3 regions of the Streptomyces sp. NPDC088747 genome follow, and region 2 is predicted to be linked to each of the others. Evidence: riboswitches for the same ligand, from Rfam matches in the RefSeq annotation. Region 2 holds a riboswitch; each other region holds the start of a gene.

Region 1 (6,303 bases), on a different contig from region 2:
CGAGCGGGCAAAGGGGAACGGAGGTTCCCTCTGCCGGGGGAAGTTTCCCGGTGGGGCCGACCTCGGGCGGTGGTGGGCGGTTAAGGTCCGGGGGCTCGACGCGGGGCCGAACCCGCGGGCAGCGCACACTCCCTCCCGTGTCCCCCCACACGGGCGGTCCCCCTCGCGCTCAGGGAGTACCCCTTGGCCACGGTTGACACCGCACCCGCAACCTCACACACCGCACCCGCAACCTCACACACCCCACCCCTCCAGCGGACCGCCACGTCCGCGGGGTCTCGTGTCCCCCCGACCCAGCCACGCACGTCACCCGCGGAGACGCACGCCGCCACCACGCCGCCCGCGTCGACACCCGACACCCGACGCCCACCCGCCGCGGAGACACGCGAGGCAACGAGGCCGCCAACGGCGTCGCCCGCCGCCGAGCCGGACACCCGGACCGCCGCGACGCGCCCCCCGCCCGCGGCCGCCCACGCCCCGCTCTCCCGGCCCCGGACACCGCCGACGGAGGCCGTGCCGCCGGAGCCGCACGCCACCACCCTCATCGGCTCCGTACAGCGAGCGATGCGCCTCCTGGAGGCCGTCGCCGCGCGCGAGCAGGGAGCGCCCGCCAAACAGCTCGCCAGGGAGGCGGGGCTCGCGCTCCCGACGGCGTACCACCTGCTGCGCACGCTGGCCCACGAGGGCTATCTGCGCCGTGAGAAGGGGCTGTTCGTCCTCGGGGAGGCCGCCGAGCGGTTGAGCAGCAGCGGAGCCCAGCAGAAACGTCGCAGCACGATGAACGACGCGCTCGCGCAATGGCGCGATTCCATCGGTGTCCCCGTGTACTACGCGACGTACCGCGACGGCGAGATCGAGGTCATCTGCGTCGCCGACTCACCGGCCAGTCCCGCGGTGGAGGAGTGGGCCGACTTCAGGGAGACCGGGCACGCCCACGCGATCGGCCAGTGTCTGCTGTCGCAGCTGGACGAGAAGGCGCGCAAGGACCATCTCGACCGCTATCCGGTGCAGTCGATCACTCCCTACACCGTGCGTGACAGCGACAGCCTGCTGCGACGCCTGGAGCGCGCCGGCCGGATGGAACCCGTGATCGAGCGACAGGAGTACGCACTGGGCACCGTCTGCGCCGCGATTCCCCTCACCGTCGGTAGCTCCGCGTCGACCATGGCCATCTCCCTGCCGTCGCATCAGGCCGACCGACTCCTCCCGGCAGTACGCCAGTTGCAAGGGGAAATCGGCAGGCTGCTGGGGACACTCGCCATCTCTATCAGTATCTGAAAACTCACTCCTTGTAATCCGTCGTATACGTTGAGCAAGATTCCAGCAGTGTCAGGGGGACGATTCCTGGCCAGTCGACGGCAAACGACGGGGTAGGCGATGCGCGAGTCGGTGCAGGCAGAGGTCATGATGAGCTTCCTGGTGTCGGAGGAGCTCTCCTTCCGCATCCCGGTGGAGCTGCGATACGAGACCTGTGATCCGTACGCGGTGCGGCTGACCTTTCATTTGCCCGGCGACGCGCCCGTGACCTGGGCGTTCGGACGGGAGTTGCTGGTCGACGGCGTGGGCAGGCCGTGTGGCGACGGGGATGTGCACATCGCCCCCGCCGACCCGGACGCGTTCGGCGAGGTGCTGATCCGGCTTCAGGTGGGTGGCGACCACGCGCTGTTCCGGTCCGGCGCGGCACCGCTCGTGGCGTTCCTCGACCGTACGGACAAGCTGGTGCCGCTCGGCCAGGAGCGCTCCCTCGCCGACTTCGAGGCGCATCTCGACGAGGCGCTCGACCGCATCCTCGCGGAGGAGCAGAGCGCGGGCTGAGCGGTCACTCCGAGTCAACAGAGGCGTAACGCTTCCTCTCAGGCGGCCCGGGGAACTGGACAGCGGCGGCACGGCTCCCGGCAAGGGGCTCGGGCGGCACGGGACTTCAGTGCTTGCGGCGGCGGCCCTTCCCGCCGCGTACCGGCGTCCTGGCGGCCCCCACGGGCTCCTTGGGGCCCTCCGGAGCGCCCGGCCGGACCCGGCCCCCCGTGCGGTCGGCCGAGACCACCAGGGCGGCCAGCGCGGTCGTGACCGGTACGGCGGCGACGAGGCCGATCGACCCGACCAGGGTGCGCACGATCTCCTCGGCGACCAACTCGCTGTTGGCGACGGCTCCCACGCTGCTCTGCGCGATCGAGAAGAGCAGCAGCAGGGGCAGCGCCGCGCCGGCGTAGGCCAGGACCAGCGTGTTGACGACCGAGGCGATGTGGTCGCGGCCGATGCGGATGCCCGCGCGGTACAGGCCGCGCCAGCCCATCGCCGGATTCGCCTCGTGCAGTTCCCAGACCGCGGAGGTCTGCGTCACCGTCACGTCGTCGAGCACACCGAGCGAGCCGATGATGACGCCCGCGAGCAGCAGGCCGCTCATGTCGATGGACGGATACAGGCCGTGGATCAGGCCGGTGTTGTCGTCCGTGTTCCCGGTGAGCGACGCCCAGTCGATGAAGACGGAGCCGAGCAGCCCGATCAGGATCAGCGAGAGCAGGGTGCCGATCACCGCCACCGAGGTCCGGGCCGACAGGCCGTGGCACATGTAGAGCGCGATCAGCATGATGGCGCTCGATCCGACTACCGCGACGACCAGAGGGTTCGAGCCCTGCAGGATCGCGGGCAGGATGAAGAACGTCAGGATCATGAAGCTGACGGCCAGCGCGACCAGCGCCATGACGCCGCGCATCCGTCCCACGACCACGACGACCAGGGCGAAGATCCCGGCGAGCACCGTCATCGGGATCCTGCGGTTCACGTCGCTGACGGAGTACTGCAGATCCTTGGGCGCGGAGGGCTCGTAGGCGACCACGACCTTCTCGCCCTCCTCCAACTGGCGTGACTGGTCCGGCTGGACGATCTCCGTGAACGTACGGCCCTTGTCGTTGCCGGTGTCGACCCGGATCGTCGCCTTCTTGCAGTCGCCCGTCGCCTGCTGCTGCGCGGAGGAACCCTCGGCGGTGGAGGTGTCGCCGGTCGGGGTCTCCCCCGAGGCGTTCACCGAATCGCAGTCCACCTTGTCGATCTTGGTGACCGTCGCCTGCTGGGTCTGCCGGTCGAAACCGACGCCGGTGCGCTCGTGCCCGGGTGCGCCGCCCGGCCAGAGCACCACGAGGCCCACGACGACCGCTACGGCGAAGGGGATCAGCACCGCGGCGATGACCTTGCGCAGGTGCTTGGAGACGGGGGCGGCGGGGCCATGGCTGTGGCTGTGCCCATGACCGTGGCCGTCGCCGCCCTGCCCGCCACCGGATCCCTGGCCCCCGCCCGGACCGTGTCCGTGGCCGTCGCCGGGGCCCTGTCCGTGCGGCGGTTCGGACGGCGGAATAGGAGGCTGCTGCATCGTGGTCACCGACCGATCATCGCAAGAACGCACGGGGCCCACTGTTCAGCGCGCCCGATGGGACGCTAGCGTGGAGGCACCTTTGCACACGCGGGAGCTCGGAGCACCGGGCTGAGAGGGCGCTGACCTTCGTCGTAGCGATGTTTCACATGAAACATCGGCAGACGGAAGCCGCTGCGTCGACCGCCGAACCTGTTACCGGGTAATGCCGGCGTAGGGAGTAGGTCTCATGACCAACAAGGACGTATCAGGCACGCCTGCCTCCGGCCAGACGGACGGGACATCCACGTCACCGAACGGCGAAGTCCCGTCAGCCAACGGCGAAGTCCTCTCGACAAACGGCGAAGTCCCCTCAGCCGACGGCGAGGCCGGGCGGTCCATCGGCTGGCACAAGGCGTACGCCGGAGGCTCGCGCCCCGATCTGCGGGTGCCGGTCCGTCAGGTCCACCTCACCAACGGCCAGTCCGTCACGCTGTACGACACCTCCGGCCCGTACACCGATCCGGCCGTCGACACCGACGTACGGCGGGGACTGGCGCCGCTGCGCGAGAACTGGATCATCGCCCGCGGTGACACCGAGGAGTACGCGGGCCGCCCGGTCCGCCCTGAGGACGACGGGATCAAGCACACCTCACCGCGCGGCGGCCTCCGCAACCTCGACGCGGTCTTCCCGGGCCGGCCGCGTCAGCCGCGCCGGGGCCGCTCCGGACAGGCCGTGACGCAGCTCGCGTACGCCCGGCGTGGCGAGATCACGCCCGAGATGGAGTTCGTGGCGGTCCGCGAGAACGTCGAGGCGGAGGTCGTACGCGAGGAGATCGCCGCCGGACGCGCGGTGATGCCCGTGAACGTCAACCACCCGGAGATCGAGCCGATGATCATCGGCAAGCGGTTCCTGGTGAAGGTCAACGCCAACATCGGCAACTCCGCGGTCACTTCCTCCATCGAGGAGGAGGTCGAGAAGATGACGTGGGCGACCCGCTGGGGCGCCGACACGGTCATGGACCTGTCCACCGGCCGCAACATCCACACCACCCGCGAATGGGTGCTGCGCAACTCCCCCGTGCCGATCGGCACCGTGCCGCTCTACCAGGCGTTGGAGAAGGTGGACGGCCGTGCCGAGGAGCTGACCTGGGGGATCTACAAGGACACGGTCATCGAGCAGGCCGAGCAGGGCGTGGACTACATGACGGTCCACGCGGGCGTGCGCCTGCCGTTCGTGCCGCTCACCGCGAACCGCAAGACCGGCATCGTCTCGCGCGGCGGCTCGATCATGGCCGCGTGGTGCCTGGCCCACCACCAGGAGAGCTTCCTCTACGAGAACTTCGAGGAACTGTGCGAGATCCTCGCGGCGTACGACGTCACCTACTCGCTCGGTGACGGGCTACGGCCCGGGTCGATCGCGGACGCCAACGACGCCGCGCAGTTCGCCGAGTTGAGGACGCTCGGGGAACTCAACACGATCGCGAAGCGTTTCAATGTTCAGACCATGATCGAAGGCCCGGGACATGTCCCGATGCACAAGATCAAGGAGAACATCGACCTTCAGCAGGAGATCTGTGATGAAGCTCCGTTCTATACGCTCGGCCCGCTGACCACGGACGTCGCGCCGGCGTACGACCACATCACCTCCGGTATCGGTGCCGCGATGATCGCCTGGTGGGGCACGGCCATGCTCTGCTACGTCACGCCCAAGGAGCACCTGGGGCTGCCCAACCGTGACGACGTCAAGACCGGTGTCATCACGTACAAGATCGCCGCACACGCGGCCGACCTCGCCAAGGGCCACCCGGGTGCGCAGGACTGGGACGACGCGCTGTCCGACGCCCGTTTCGAGTTCCGCTGGGAGGACCAGTTCAACCTGGCCCTCGATCCGGACACGGCACGGGAGTTCCACGACGAGACACTGCCGGCCGAGCCCGCCAAGACGGCCCACTTCTGCTCCATGTGCGGGCCGAAGTTCTGCTCGATGAAGATCAGTCACAGCATCACGGAGCAGTTCGGTGGCACGGCGGCCGCGGGAGCGTCCGCCGAGGAGGTCGCCGAGGGAATGCTGCTGAAGTCGAAGGAGTTCGCGGCGAGCGGGAACCGGGTGTATCTGCCACTCGCGGACTGACTCGGCGGGGGCGCCCTGCTCCTTCGGCGGCGTCCGGCTCCTTCTCCGCGGCCCCGGCCCCGCCGCCCGCAGGCTGGGACCGCGGAGAAGGCCGGGGCCGCGAAGGCGGCGCGCGGCCGTCGTCGCGGTGCCGACCGCCGCGTGGAATCCCTCACCGGGTGCCGGCGCTCGTCACAGGCGTTGCCACGCGACAGGATTCTCTCGGCAGACTTGACCCATGACATCCACATCGATGAGCAAGGGCGCCAACCTCCCGGTCGACGCCGGGTCCGTACATGCCGTGCTCGGCTGGTCGGGGGCGTCCGGCGCGCCGGACGCCGACGCCTCCGCACTGCTGCTCGGTGCGGATGGACGGGTGCGGGACGACGGCGACTTCATCTTCTACAACCAGCCGCAGCACGCCTCCGGCGCCGTACGGCACCTGGGGAAGCGGGAGGCCGCCGGTGTCACGACCGACACGGTCGAGGTGGATCTGCGTGCCCTGGAGCCCGGCATCGAGCGGGTGGTGCTGTGCGCCTCGGCGGACGGGGGCACCTTCGGCGAGCTGTCCGGGCTGACGTTGCGGCTGCTCGACGCCGGGACGCGGAGCGAGGTCGCGTACTTCGAGATGGAGGCCACGAGCGAGACGGCGTTCATCGGCGGTGAGCTGTACCTGCGGGGCGGCCGGTGGAAGTTCCGCGCGGTCGGACAGGGGTACGCGTCCGGGCTCGCGGGGCTGGCCACCGACTTCGGCATCAGCGTGGACGAGGAGACGGACGCCGCGGTGACCTCGCCGGCCGGCACGCCGACGGCCGCTCCCGCACGGGGCCCGGCGGCGGCCCCG
Region 2 (6,303 bases):
CAGCAGCAGCGCCACCGCGCACACCACCATCAAGATCGTCGAAAGGGCCATCGCCTGGCCGTAGTTGAGGTCACCGGCGCGCCCGAGCAGCCGGGCCACGGCGACCGGCAGTGTCGGGTTGTCGGGCCGCGCGATGAAGACGGTCGCCCCGAACTCACCCAGCGACACCGCGAAGGCGAACCCGGCCGCGACCAGCAGAGCCCGCCGCACCATCGGCAGATCGACCTCGCGCCACACCCGCCACGGCGACGCCCCGAGCACCGCCGCCGCCTCCCGCAGCCGCCCGTCCACCGCCCGCAGCACGGGCAGCATCGTCCGTACGACGAAGGGGACACCCACGAGCGCCTGCGCGAGCGGCACCAGGACCCAGCTGCTTCTGAGGTTCAGCGGCGGCTCGTCGAGGGCGATCAGGAACCCGAACCCGACGGTCACCGCCGACACCCCGAGCGGCAGCATCAGCAGCGCGTCGAAGCCCCGTACGAGACGCCCCGCCCGCCTGGTGAGAGCGGCTGCCGCCAGACCCCCGATGAGCACGGCGATGGCGGTGGCGGCGAGCGCGTACTCCAGGGAGTTGCCGATCGCCTCGATCGGCGCGACGAGGAAGATGCCGCTGTCGTCGGAGGCCAGCGCCCGGTAGTACCCGAAGTCGGGCGCGTCCAGGGACCGTTGGACCAGCACGCCGAGCGGCAGCACCAGCAGGACCGCGATGGTCGCCAGGACCCCGGCCAGCAGCGCCCACTGCCCGGCCCCGCGCGGCCTGCGTGCGGTCGTCTCCGGGGACACCAGGCGCAGGGCGGTCTCCCGCCGCCGTACGGTCCAGGCGTGCACGGCGAGGACCGCGCCCACGGCCACGAACTGGATGATCGTCAGCACCGCGGCCGTGGAGAGGTCGAAGATCTCCGAGGTCTGCCGGTAGATCTCGACCTCCAGGGTCGAGAAGGCGGGACCGCCGAGGATCTGCACCACACCGAAGGAGGTGAAGGTGAAGAGGAAGACCATCAGCGCGGCGGCGGCCACGGCCGGGCCCAGGGCCGACAGCGTCACCTTCCGCCAGGCCGCGAACCGGGAGGCGCCGAGCATCCGGGCGGCCTCCTCCTGCCGCGGGTCGAGCTGCGACCAGAGCCCGCCCACCGTCCGGACGACGACCGCGTAGTTGAAGAAGACGTGCGCGAGCAGGATCGCCCAGACGGTGGTGTCGAGCCGTACGCCCCACAGCTCGTCCAGGAGTCCGCCCCGGCCGACCAGGGCGAGGAACGCCGTCCCGACCACGACGGTCGGCAGCACGAACGGCACGGTCACCACCGCGCGCAGGACCTGCTTGCCCCTGAAATCGAAGCGCGCGAAGACATACGCGCCGGGGAGCGCGATCAGCAGCGTGAGTGCGGTCGAGGCGAGCGCCTGCCAGGTGGTGAACCACAGCACGTGCCGGATGTCGGACTGCGCGAGCACGTCCCAGATCCGCCCGAGCCGCCAGACGCCGTCGACCTTGAGACCGCGGGCCACGATCGCCGCCACCGGGTAGGCGAAGAAGACGCCGAAGAACGCGACGGGCAGGGCCATGAGCCCGAGCCGCGCCGCGCCTCCCCGACGGGACCTCCCGCGTACCCGGGGCGTTACTTCAGTACGAGTGAGGTCCACGACTTGACCCACTGGTCACGGTTGTCGGCGATCCTGGCCGGGTCCAGGGTCTCGGGGTCCTTGGCCTGCGGACCGAACTCCGTGAACTCGGCGGGCACCGCGGCGCCCTCGACCACCGGGTACACGAACATGTTCAGCGGCATGTCCTCCTGGAACCTCTTGGTGACCAGGAAGTCGATGAACGCCCGACCGCCCTTGGTGTTCTTGGCGTTGCTCAGCAGCCCGGCGTACTCGACCTGGCGGAAGCAGGTGCCGGCCGCGACACCGGTCGGCGCGGTCGTCGGCCTGGGGTCGGCGTAGATGACCTCGGCGGGCGGCGAGGAGGCGTACGAGACGACGAGCGGCCGGTCCGCCTTGGCCTTCTTGCCTCCCGCGGACCCGGAGAACTCCTCGTTGTAGGCCTGCTCCCAGCCGTCGACGACCTTGACGCCGTTGGCCTTGAGCTTCGTCCAGTAGTCCTGCCAGCCGTCGTCGCCGTACTTCGCCGCGGTCCCGAGCAGGAAGCCGAGACCGGGCGAGGACGTCGAGGCGTTCTCAGTGACCAGCAGGTCCTTGTACGCGGGCTTGACGAGGTCGGCGAAGGAGGCCGGCGGAGCGAGCTTGTGCTCGGTGAAGTAGGCCTTGTCGTAGTTGACGCAGATGTCGCCGGAGTCGATGGGCGTGACCCGGTGCTCGTCCCCGCCGACCCGGTACTCCGGGAGGATCCGGTCCGCGCCCTTGGCCTCGTACGACTGGAAGAGCCCGTTGTCGAGCGCGCGGGACAGCAGGGTGTTGTCGACGCCGAAGAACACGTCGCCCTGCGGGTTGTCCTTGGTGAGGATCGCCTTGTTGACGGCCTGCCCGGCGTCGCCGTCCTTGAGGACCTTGACCGTGTAGCCGGACTCCTTCTCGAAGGCGCTCAGCACGTCCTTGGAGTACGTGAAGGAGTCATGGCTGACGACAGTCACGGTCTTGGAGTCACCACCACTGCCCGAACCGGAGTCGGAGGAGCCGCACGCGGAGAGCGTGACGAGCCCCAGACCGGCAAGGCCGACGGCCGTGATCGTCCTCTTCTTGCTCACTGAATTCCTCCTGGGATGACCAGGAAGAGACGCGGCCCTGCCCGGGAACCCCTGAGGGATCCCGGGCAGGGCGCAACAGCTTGAGTATTGACCGAACTTCCTACCCAGAATGACCTGGGCAAGGTTCTGAGGGTCTGCGGCCCACCGGTGACCCGGCTGCCGCACTCTCAGCGCTGTGGCGCTCCCCTGTCGGAATATGAAGATATGAGATTTGCGGATGTACGCAGCCAGGTTACCGCTCGGTGGCCGCGAGCTGACCGCACGCCCCGTCGATCTCCTGACCACGGGTGTCCCGAACGGTGACCGGAACCCCGTGGGCGGCGATCGCCTCGACGAACGCCTTCTCGTCCTCGGGCCGCGAGGCGGTCCACTTCGAACCCGGCGTGGGGTTCAGCGGGATGAGGTTGACGTGCACCGGCTTGCCCTTGAGCATCCGGCCGAGGCGGTCGCCACGCCATGCCTGGTCGTTGATGTCCCTGATCAGCGCGTACTCGATGGAGAGCCGGCGCCCCGACCTGTCCGCGTACTCCCAGCCGGCGTCCAGCACCTCCCGCACGTTCCACCGCGTGTTCACGGGTACGAGGGTGTCGCGCAGTTCGTCGTCGGGGGCGTGCAGGGAGATGGCGAGGCGGCACTTGAAGCCCTCGTCGGAGAACCGGTTGATCGCCGGGACCAGCCCGACGGTCGACACGGTGATGCCCCGCTGCGAGAGCCCGAGGCCGTCGGGCTCGGGGTCGGTCAGCGCGCGGATCGCCCCGACCACCCTCTTGTAGTTGGCGAGCGGCTCGCCCATGCCCATGAAGACGATGTTGCTGAGCCGCGCCGGACCACCCGGGATCTCGCCGTCCCTGAGCGCCCGCATCCCGTCCACGATCTGGTGGACGATCTCGCCGGTGGACAGGTTCCGGTCGAGCCCGGCCTGCCCGGTGGCGCAGAACGGGCAGTTCATCCCGCAGCCGGCCTGCGAGCTGATGCACATGGTCACCCGGTCCGGGTACCGCATCAGCACGGACTCGACGAGCGTCCCGTCGAAGAGCCGCCACAGGGTCTTGCGGGTGGTCTCCTGGTCGGTCGACAGATGCCGCACGACCGTCATCAGCTCAGGAAGCAGCGCCTCCTGGAGCTTCCCGCGCGAGGCGGCCGGGATGTCCGTCCACTGCTCGGGATCGTGCGCGAACCGCGCGAAGTAGTGCTGCGAGAGCTGCTTGGCACGAAACGGCTTCTCACCGACCGCGGCAACTGCCTCCTTACGCTCAGCAGGCGTGAGGTCGGCGAGATGCCGCGGCGGCTTCTGGGCTCCGCGCGGGGCGACGAATGTGAGTTCTCCGGGCTTAGGCATGGCCCTACAAGTGTCGCAGACATACGGACAGGGGCTCGCCGCCCTGTGGACGACGAGCCCCCGACCATCAAACCCGCAGGTCAGCCCGACCCGACGAAGAGCACCAACAGCAGCCAGACCACCGGCGCCGTGGGCAGCAGGGAGTCCAGCCGGTCCATGATCCCGCCGTGTCCCGGCAGCAGCGTGCCCATGTCCTTGATGCCGAGGTCCCGCTTGATCATGGACTCGCCGAGGTCCCCGAGCGTGGCGCTGGCCGCGACCGCGAGGCCCAGGAGCAGGCCCTGCCACCAGGTGCCGTCGTCGATCAGGAACTCCATGAGCAGCGCACCCGCCGCCATCGCGAAGGTGATCGCTCCGAACAGGCCCTCGCGGGTCTTGCCGGGGCTGATGCGCGGCGCCAGCTTGTGCTTGCCGAAGCGCCAGCCGATCGCGTACGCGCCGGTGTCGCTGACCACGGCGAGCAGCAGGAAGGTGAGCACCCGCCGCGAGCCGTCGTCGGCCGCGAGCATCAGCGCGACGAACGTGGCCAGGAAGGGGATGTAGAAGGCCGCGAACACTCCGGCCGTGACGTCCTTCAGGTAGCCCTCAGGGGGCTCCGTCATCCGCCAGACCAGGACGGCCAGCGCGGTGAGTGCCATCGCCACCCAGGCGCCCTCGGCACCCCGTACGTAACCGGAGACGACCATCGCCGCGCCGCCGATCGCCAGCGGCACGAGGGGCGCCTTGATGCCCTTGCGCTCCTCCAGCCGGGAGGTGAGCTCCCAGAGCCCCACCACCACGGCGACCGCTATCACGCCGATGAAGACGGCCTTGACGATGAGCAAGGACGCGACGATCACCACACCGAGCCCGACAGCCACCCCTATGGCCGCGCCCAGATCGCGTCCCGCAGTCTTCTTCTGCGGTGCGGGGGCGGGCTGTGGGGCGCTGGGCATGGGCTCCTGCGGCTTCTGCGACGGGCCCCCGTAGGGCGGCGCCGTCGCCGGTGAGTCGTCGCGGAACAGGGGACCACTCAGCCGAGCGGCCCCCCGGTCGTCATCCTGGTCTCCGCCATGTGCGGGTACGTCGGGCACGATGGGCATGGGGCGAGTGTGCTGCGCGTCATACGCATCGTATGCGGGACCCGCCGGGGCAGCCCCCTGGACAGGCCCCTGCTCGGGCGCCCCCCAGTACCCGGCTTGTGGCGGCGCCCCCCAGGAAGAGTCGTTCATCAGACCTCGAGCAGCTCCGCTTCCTTGTGCTTGAGGAGCTCGTCGACCTGGGCGGCGTACTTCGCCGTGGTGTCGTCGAGTTCCTTCTCCGCACGGCGGCCCTCGTCCTCGCCGACCTCGCCGTCCTTGACCAGCTTGTCGATGGTCTCCTTCGCCTTGCGGCGGACGGAGCGGATCGAGATCTTGGCGTCCTCACCCTTGGTCTTGGCGACCTTGATGAACTCCTTGCGGCGCTCCTGGGTGAGCTCCGGGAACACCACCCGGATGATGTTGCCGTCGTTGCTCGGGTTGACACCCAGGTCGGAGTCACGGATCGCCTGCTCGATGTTGCGCATCGCGCTCTTGTCGAACGGGGTCACCACCGCCATGCGCGGCTCGGGCACCGAGAAGGAGGCCAGCTGGTTGATCGGCGTCAGCGCGCCGTAGTAGTCGGCCACGATCTTGTTGAACATCGCCGGGTGCGCACGACCGGTGCGGATCGCGGCGAAGTCCTCCTTGGCGACCACGACGGCCTTCTCCATCTTCTCCTCGGCCTCGAGGAGGGTCTCTTCGATCACCACTTGCTCCTGCGTGTCTGAGTAGGCCCGGCAGCTGTTCCTCGTAGGGGCGGCAGCCGGCTGCGTCGCGTCTTGTTCCTGCACGGTTCCCGACCGGCAGGACATTGTCCATCCCCCGGTCAGGGTCCGTACCCGGTCGGGCTCGGCCCCGGTCGGGGCCGGTCCCGTCAGGCCCGGCTGCTGTGTTCACCCACAAGTGTGCCGATCTTCTCACCCTTGACGGCTCGCGCGATATTGCCCTCCGCCAGGAGCTCGAAGACCAGGATGGGCAGCTTGTTGTCCCGGCACAGCGTGATGGCGGTCATGTCGGCGACCTTGAGGTCGCGGGTGATGACCTCGCCGTAGCTGAGCGAGTCGAACTTGACGGCCTCGGGGTTGGTCTTCGGGTCGGAGTCGTACACACCGTCGACGCCGTTCTTGCCCATCAGCAGGGCCTCGGCGTCGATCTCCAGCGCGCGCTGGGCGGCGGTGGTGTCGGTGGAGAAGTACGGCATGCC
Region 3 (6,303 bases), on a different contig from region 2:
AGAAGTAGTCCACGCCGTCCTGGACGGCGGCTGCCGCGGCCTCGGACTCGGCGTGGGTGGAGCGGCCGATCAGGACCCGGTCGCCGAGGACGGCGCGGGCCGCGGGGACCGGCAGGTCGCCCTGGCCCAGGTGCAGCACGTCGGCGCCGGAAGCGTGCGCGACGTCCGCCCGGTCGTTGACCGCGAGGAGCCTGCCGTGGCGTGCGCAGGCGTCCGCGAAGACCTGGAGGTGCTCCAGTTCCTCGGCCGCCTCCATGCCCTTGTCGCGCAACTGCACGATGTCGACGCCGCCGGCCAGGACCGCGTCCAGGAACTCGGCGAGGTCACCCTGGCGTCTGCGGGCGTCCGTGCACAGATAGACGCGGGCGTCGGCGAGCCGGGCGCGTGCGGTGTCGGCGGTGTCGGGCATGCGTATGTCCCCCGTGGTCGGTGCGTGGGGACCATGGCGGCCGGGGTGGTCCCGGCCGCCATGGTCCGGACGTCGGACTGTCCGTACAGCTCAGACGGCGAGCGCCTGGGCGCGGCGCTTCACCTCCGTGCCGCGATTCTCGCTGAGAGCCTGCGCGGGGGTGCCGGGCAGGCTCGGGTCGGGGGTGAAGAGCCACTCGAGCATCTCTTCGTCGGAGAAACCGTCGTCCCGCAGGAGCGTCAGGGTGCCTGTCAGGCCCTTGACGACCTTCTGCTCGGCCCCGTCGACGAAAGCGGCGGGGACGTGCAGCGCGCGGTTCTCACCACGGCGTACGGCGATCAGCTGGCCCTCCCTGACCAACTGCCGGACGCGGGTCACCTCGACACCGAACTGCTCGGCGATGTCGGGGAGAGTGAGCCAGGCGGGGACGAGAGCATCGATCTTTGCGTCAATCTCGGTCACGGGACAAGCCTGCCATCCCGGACTGACACTCGGTAGCCGAGCCCCGTCGGGAACGGGCCGGCGCGGGGCGGAATCGCCCGCCGAGCTGCTGGATCGCCCGTCCCGCGGCGGTTGCGCCCTCCGCGAACCGGGCCTCGCTACGGCGTCGGAGTCGCCGTTTTCAGGGGCCGCGACGGGTCCGAGAGGAGTTCCGGGTCCATCCTGGTGCCCGCCTCGATGAGTTTCCGGCCCTGGGCCAGGTCCCGGGGCCGGCCGACCGCCAGAAGGGCGACGAGCCGACCCTCGTGCAGCCAGCAGACCGACCAGGCGGCACCGGCCGGGTCGCCGCGCCACACGGTGGTGTCGGCGAGGGCGTGGTGGCCGACGTACTGCACGAAGCGGCCGAACTGCTCGGACCAGAAGTAGGGGACGGGGTCGTACGCCACGGGGGACTCGCCGATGATGTTCGCCGCCACCGTGCGCGGGCCCTGGAGGGCGTTGTCCCAGTGGTGGACCAGCAGACGGCCCTCGTAGCGTCCCGAGGGGAAGGAGGCGCAGTCACCGACCGCGTAGACGTCCGGCAGGGAGGTGCGCAGATGGTCGTCGGCCACGATCTCGCGGTGGGCGCCCAGGTCGATGCCGGAGCCGCTGAGCCAGCCGGTGGCCGGGCGCGCGCCGATGCCGACGACCACGGCGCCCGCGGGCACCCGGGTGCCGTCGTCCAGCACCACCGCGCCGGGCTCGACGCGCTCCACGCGCGCGTGGGTGCGCAGCGACGCGCCGCTGTCCGCGTACCAGGCGGCCATCGGCGCGGCGACCTCGGCGGGCAGCGCCCCGGCGAGCGGCCGGTCGGCGGCCTCGACGACGGTCACCGCGCACCCCGCCTCCCGCGCGGCGGTGGCGAACTCGGCGCCGATCCAGCCCGCCCCGACCACCACGATGTCGTGCTGCGCCGCGAGGACCGGCCGCAGCCGTTCGGCGTCGTCCAGGGTGCGCAGCAGATGGACCCCGGGTAGGCCCTCGGTGCCCGGCAGCCGGATGGGTTCGGCGCCCGTGGCGATGACCAGGGCGTCGTACGGCACCGGGCCGGTGGCGGTGTCCAGTTCGTGGTCCCCGGGGCGGACGCCGAGCGCCTCGTTCCCGAGACGCAGTTCGATGCCCAGTGCCTCGAAGGAGATGTCGAAGGCGGAGCCCTCGGCCTTGCCGAGCAGCACGGCCTTGGACAGCGGTGGCCGGTCGTAGGGCTGGTGCGGTTCCGCGCCGATCAGTGTCACGTCGCCGGCGAAGCCCTGTTCACGCAGGGCGACCGCGGTCTGCACGCCCGCCATGCCGGCGCCCACGACGACGACCTGCCGTACCGCCCGCTCCTGAACCCGCGTCTTCTCGGTCACCTGATCACCATAGACAGCTGACAAGGAGTCAGTCAGGGGGCGTGCTCGGTGACCTGGTCCACAGCGCCCGCCCCGACCTGGCCCGCGTCGCCCTCGGCCGCCCGGACCTCCTCCACGACGCTGGTCCCGCTGCCGCGCCGCGACTCCCACTCCCAGGTCTCCTCCAGGCGTACGCGCCCGTCGGGCAGCTCCGTCACGCGGGAGACGCAGTGGCCCGAGGAGGTGTCGCCGTCGTGCTTCAGCTGAACGTAGCGGAAGTCGAGCCGGTCGCCCTCGCGGGTGCCGACGAGGTGGCCGCGTACGACGTCTCCGCCCGCGTAGTCGGCCCAGATCACGCCGTCCCGCTCGCGGTAGACGAAGCGGGTGCTGGTGCCCACCTGGCCGGGTGCCTGGTCGGCGACCGGGGACAGGACGAGGCCGTCGAGCGAACGGGCCATGGACGGAGGCTCCCTTACTGAGACATACGGCAGCGGGCTACGCTGGCCAACGTAAAGCACTCGCGGGAGCCCGGACGCACCGGGCTGAGAGGGAGGCTGGAGCGGCCTCCGACCGTACGAACCTGATCCGGGTCATGCCGGCGAAGGGAGGGGCTGGACGCCCATGTCGCGTACACCGTCGGACGCGTTCCACACATCTCACGAACCTCGCACATCTCACGCGCCTCACACGTCCCACGCGCACCGGACTTCGCGCACCGCGGACGTCCTGGTCGTCGGGGGCGGGATCATCGGCCTCGTGACGGCCTGGCGGGCCGCGCAGCGCGGGTTCACGACCGCTCTCGTCGATCCCGAGCCGGGCGGCGGCGCCGCGCAGGTCGCGGCCGGAATGCTCGCCGCGGTCACCGAACTGCACTACGGCGAGGAGACCCTGCTGGGCCTCAACCTCGCCTCCGCGCGCCGCTACCCGGACTTCGCCGCCGAGCTCACCGAGGCGACCGGCCAGGACCTCGGCTACCGCAGGTGCGGCACCCTGGCCGTCGCGCTGGACGCCGACGACCGCGCCCACCTGCGTGAACTGCACGCCCTGCAACGCCGGTCGGGGCTCGAATCGGAGTGGCTGAGCGGCCGTGAGTGCCGCCGTCTCGAACCGATGCTCGCGCCCGGCGTACGCGGTGGACTGCGCGTCGACGGCGACCACCAGGTCGATCCGCGCCGGCTCGCGAAGGCCCTGGTCACCGCATGCGAGCGCGCCGGGGTGGTGTTCCGCCGGACCTGGGCCGAACGGCTGACCGTCACGGCGGACCGGGCCACCGGGGTCACCACCGCGGACGGCACCGAACTGTCGGCGGGACAGGTGGTGCTGGCGGCGGGCAGCCTCAGTGGGCGCCTGGCGGGCGTTCCCGAGGCCGTACTGCCGCCCGTGCGCCCGGTGAAGGGGCAGGTGCTGCGGCTGACCGTGCCGAAGCCGTACGCGCCCTTCCTGAGCCGGACCGTGCGCGCCGTGGTGCGGGGCGGGCAGATCTACCTGGTGCCGCGCGAGAACGGCGAGCTCGTCGTCGGCGCGACCAGCGAGGAGCTGGGCTGGGACACCACGGTGACCGCGGGCGGCGTGTACGAGCTGCTGCGCGACGCCCATGAGCTGGTCCCCGGGATCACCGAGCTGCCGCTCACCGAGACCCGCGCAGGACTGCGCCCCGGGTCGCCGGACAACGCGCCGCTGCTCGGCCCGACCGAGCTCGACGGCCTCCTCCTCGCCACCGGGCACCACCGCAACGGCGTCCTGCTGACCCCGGTCACCGGCGACGCGCTGGCACACGCCCTGACCACCGGTGAACTCCCCGAGGTGGCACGCCCCTTCACTCCCCAGCGCTTCAGCCCGGCCCGTACGGAGCAGCCCGCATGAGCGTCCTCGTCAGTGTCCTCGTCAACGGGGAGCGGCGGCGGATCGCCGCCGGCACCGCCCTCGACACCCTCGTCGCCGCACTCACCCCGGCGCCCTCCGGCGTCGCCGCCGCCCTCAACGAGACCGTCGTCCCGCGCGCGCGGTGGTCGTCCACGTCCCTCTCCGAGGGAGACCGCGTCGAAGTCCTCACCGCCGTCCAAGGAGGCTGACCCATGGCCGACGATCCCTTCGTCCTCGGGGGTACGTCCTTCTCGTCCCGGCTGATCATGGGTACGGGGGGTGCGCCCAGCCTCGACGTCCTGGAGCGCTCGCTCGTCGCCTCGGGCACGGAGCTGACGACGGTCGCGATGCGCCGTGTCGACGCGTCCGCGCACGGTTCGGTGCTGTCCGTGCTCGACCGGCTCGGCATCCGGGTGCTGCCCAACACGGCGGGGTGCTTCACCGCGGGCGAGGCCGTGCTGACCGCCCGCCTCGCGCGCGAGGCGCTGGGCACCGACCTGGTCAAGCTGGAGGTCATCGCCGACGAGCGCACGCTGCTGCCGGACCCGATCGAGCTCCTAGACGCGGCGGAGACGCTGGTGGACGACGGGTTCACGGTGCTGCCGTACACGAACGACGACCCGGTGCTCGCGCGGAAGCTGGAGGACGTCGGGTGCGCCGCGGTCATGCCGCTGGGGTCGCCGATCGGATCCGGCCTCGGCATCCGCAATCCACACAACTTCCAGCTGATCGTGGAGCACGCGCGCGTGCCGGTGATCCTGGACGCGGGGGCCGGTACGGCGTCCGACGCGGCGCTCGCGATGGAGCTGGGGTGTGCCGGTGTGATGCTCGCCTCGGCCGTGACCCGGGCGCAGGAGCCGGTGCTCATGGCGGAGGGCATGCGGCACGCCGTGGAGGCCGGACGGCTCGCCCGCCGCGCGGGGCGGATTCCCCGGCGCCACTTCGCCGAGGCGTCCTCTCCGGCGGAGGGTCTGGCCCGGCTGGATCCGGAGCGGCCGGCGTTCTAGGGGTTCCGTCCGGCGGTCCCCGCGCGTGCGAGGTGCGTCACAGCTCGGCTGCAGTCCAGCCCCGGTATGGGCCGAACGGGTGGGGTGTGACAGTGGCGGCTCGTAGACTCACCTGCGTGGATACGACCCTTCAGGACCCGCTTGTCGGGCAGCTGCTCGACGGCCGCTATCGCGTCGACGCGCGGATCGCGGTCGGCGGGATGGCCACGGTCTACCGGGCCCTGGACACCCGCCTCGACCGCGTGCTCGCCCTCAAGGTGATGCACCCGGCCCTGGCCGCGGACGGCTCGTTCGTCGAGCGGTTCATCCGTGAGGCCAAGTCGGTGGCCCGGCTCGCGCACCCGAACGTGGTGCAGGTCTTCGACCAGGGCACGGCCGGGTCGTACGTCTATCTGGCCATGGAGTACGTCGCCGGGTGCACCCTGCGCGACGTGCTGCGCGAGCGCGGCGCCCTCCAGCCGCGGGCCGCGCTCGACATCCTGGAGCCGGTGCTCGCCGCCCTCGGCGCGGCCCACCGCGCCGGGTTCGTGCACCGCGACATGAAGCCGGAGAACGTCCTGATAGGGGACGACGGCCGGGTGAAGGTCGCCGACTTCGGGCTGGTGCGGGCCGTGGACACCGTCACCAACACGACGGGCGCGGTCCTCGGCACCGTCTCGTATCTCGCCCCCGAGCAGATCGAGCACGGCACGGCGGACGCCCGCGTCGACGTCTACGCCTGCGGAATCGTCCTCTACGAAATGCTCACCGGCGCCAAGCCGCACTCCGGGGACTCCCCCGCCCAGGTGTTCTACCAGCACCTCCACGCGGACGTACCGCCGCCGTCGGCAGCCGTGCCGGGGCTGGCGTTCCAGCTCGACGAGCTGGTCGCCTCCGCGACGGCGCGCAACCCCGCGGTGCGCCCGCCCGACGCGGTTGCGCTGCTGGGAGACGCCCTGGAGGCCCGGGCGGAGCTCAGCGCCGCCCAACTCGACGCCGTACCGCCGCAGGCCCTCGCCACGGGTCACCACAACGCCGACGACCGTACGAGCGTGATCCCGCGCTCGCTGTCCGTGCCGCGCCCGCTGCCGGTGAACGAGTACGAGGGCGGCGCCCCGCTCGACGCGACCAGCCGGTTCGAGCGGACCGGCCAGTTCGCGTCCGAGGGGTTCGCGCCCGCGCGGCGCGGTCCGGGCCGGTCCCGGCGCACCACGCTCGCGATCGTCACCGCCGT

What was found. A riboswitch is a leader RNA that binds a small molecule or an ion and turns the genes downstream of it on or off. The one in region 2 is predicted to bind thiamine pyrophosphate.
Region 1: another riboswitch for thiamine pyrophosphate. It lies ahead of thiC (phosphomethylpyrimidine synthase ThiC); the one in region 2 lies ahead of ACIP79_RS25155 (thiamine ABC transporter substrate binding subunit).
Region 3: another riboswitch for thiamine pyrophosphate. It lies ahead of thiO (glycine oxidase ThiO); the one in region 2 lies ahead of ACIP79_RS25155 (thiamine ABC transporter substrate binding subunit).

Annotation. Positions count from the first base shown of each region.
Region 1 is NZ_JBIVKZ010000002.1:575,478-581,780, forward strand. It holds gene ACIP79_RS07090 (IclR family transcriptional regulator) at 514-1,278, shown strand; gene ACIP79_RS07095 (SsgA family sporulation/cell division regulator) at 1,378-1,815, shown strand; gene ACIP79_RS07100 (YibE/F family protein) at 1,922-3,376, opposite strand; TPP riboswitch at 3,448-3,604, shown strand; gene thiC (phosphomethylpyrimidine synthase ThiC) at 3,597-5,480, shown strand; gene ACIP79_RS07110 (VWA domain-containing protein) at 5,698-6,303, shown strand, end outside.
Region 2 is NZ_JBIVKZ010000011.1:122,405-128,707, forward strand. It holds gene ACIP79_RS25150 (ABC transporter permease) at 1-1,638, opposite strand, end outside; gene ACIP79_RS25155 (thiamine ABC transporter substrate binding subunit) at 1,614-2,699, opposite strand; TPP riboswitch at 2,779-2,897, opposite strand; gene rlmN (23S rRNA (adenine(2503)-C(2))-methyltransferase RlmN) at 2,932-4,038, opposite strand; gene ACIP79_RS25165 (phosphatidate cytidylyltransferase) at 4,119-5,249, opposite strand; gene frr (ribosome recycling factor) at 5,249-5,806, opposite strand; gene pyrH (UMP kinase) at 5,974-6,303, opposite strand, start outside.
Region 3 is NZ_JBIVKZ010000005.1:130,899-137,201, forward strand. It holds gene thiE (thiamine phosphate synthase) at 1-409, opposite strand, end outside; gene ACIP79_RS13940 (Rv2175c family DNA-binding protein) at 500-871, opposite strand; gene ACIP79_RS13945 (NAD(P)/FAD-dependent oxidoreductase) at 1,009-2,178, opposite strand; gene ACIP79_RS13950 (hypothetical protein) at 2,274-2,678, opposite strand; TPP riboswitch at 2,731-2,844, shown strand; gene thiO (glycine oxidase ThiO) at 2,842-4,083, shown strand; gene thiS (sulfur carrier protein ThiS) at 4,080-4,292, shown strand; gene ACIP79_RS13965 (thiazole synthase) at 4,296-5,090, shown strand; gene pknB (Stk1 family PASTA domain-containing Ser/Thr kinase) at 5,207-6,303, shown strand, end outside.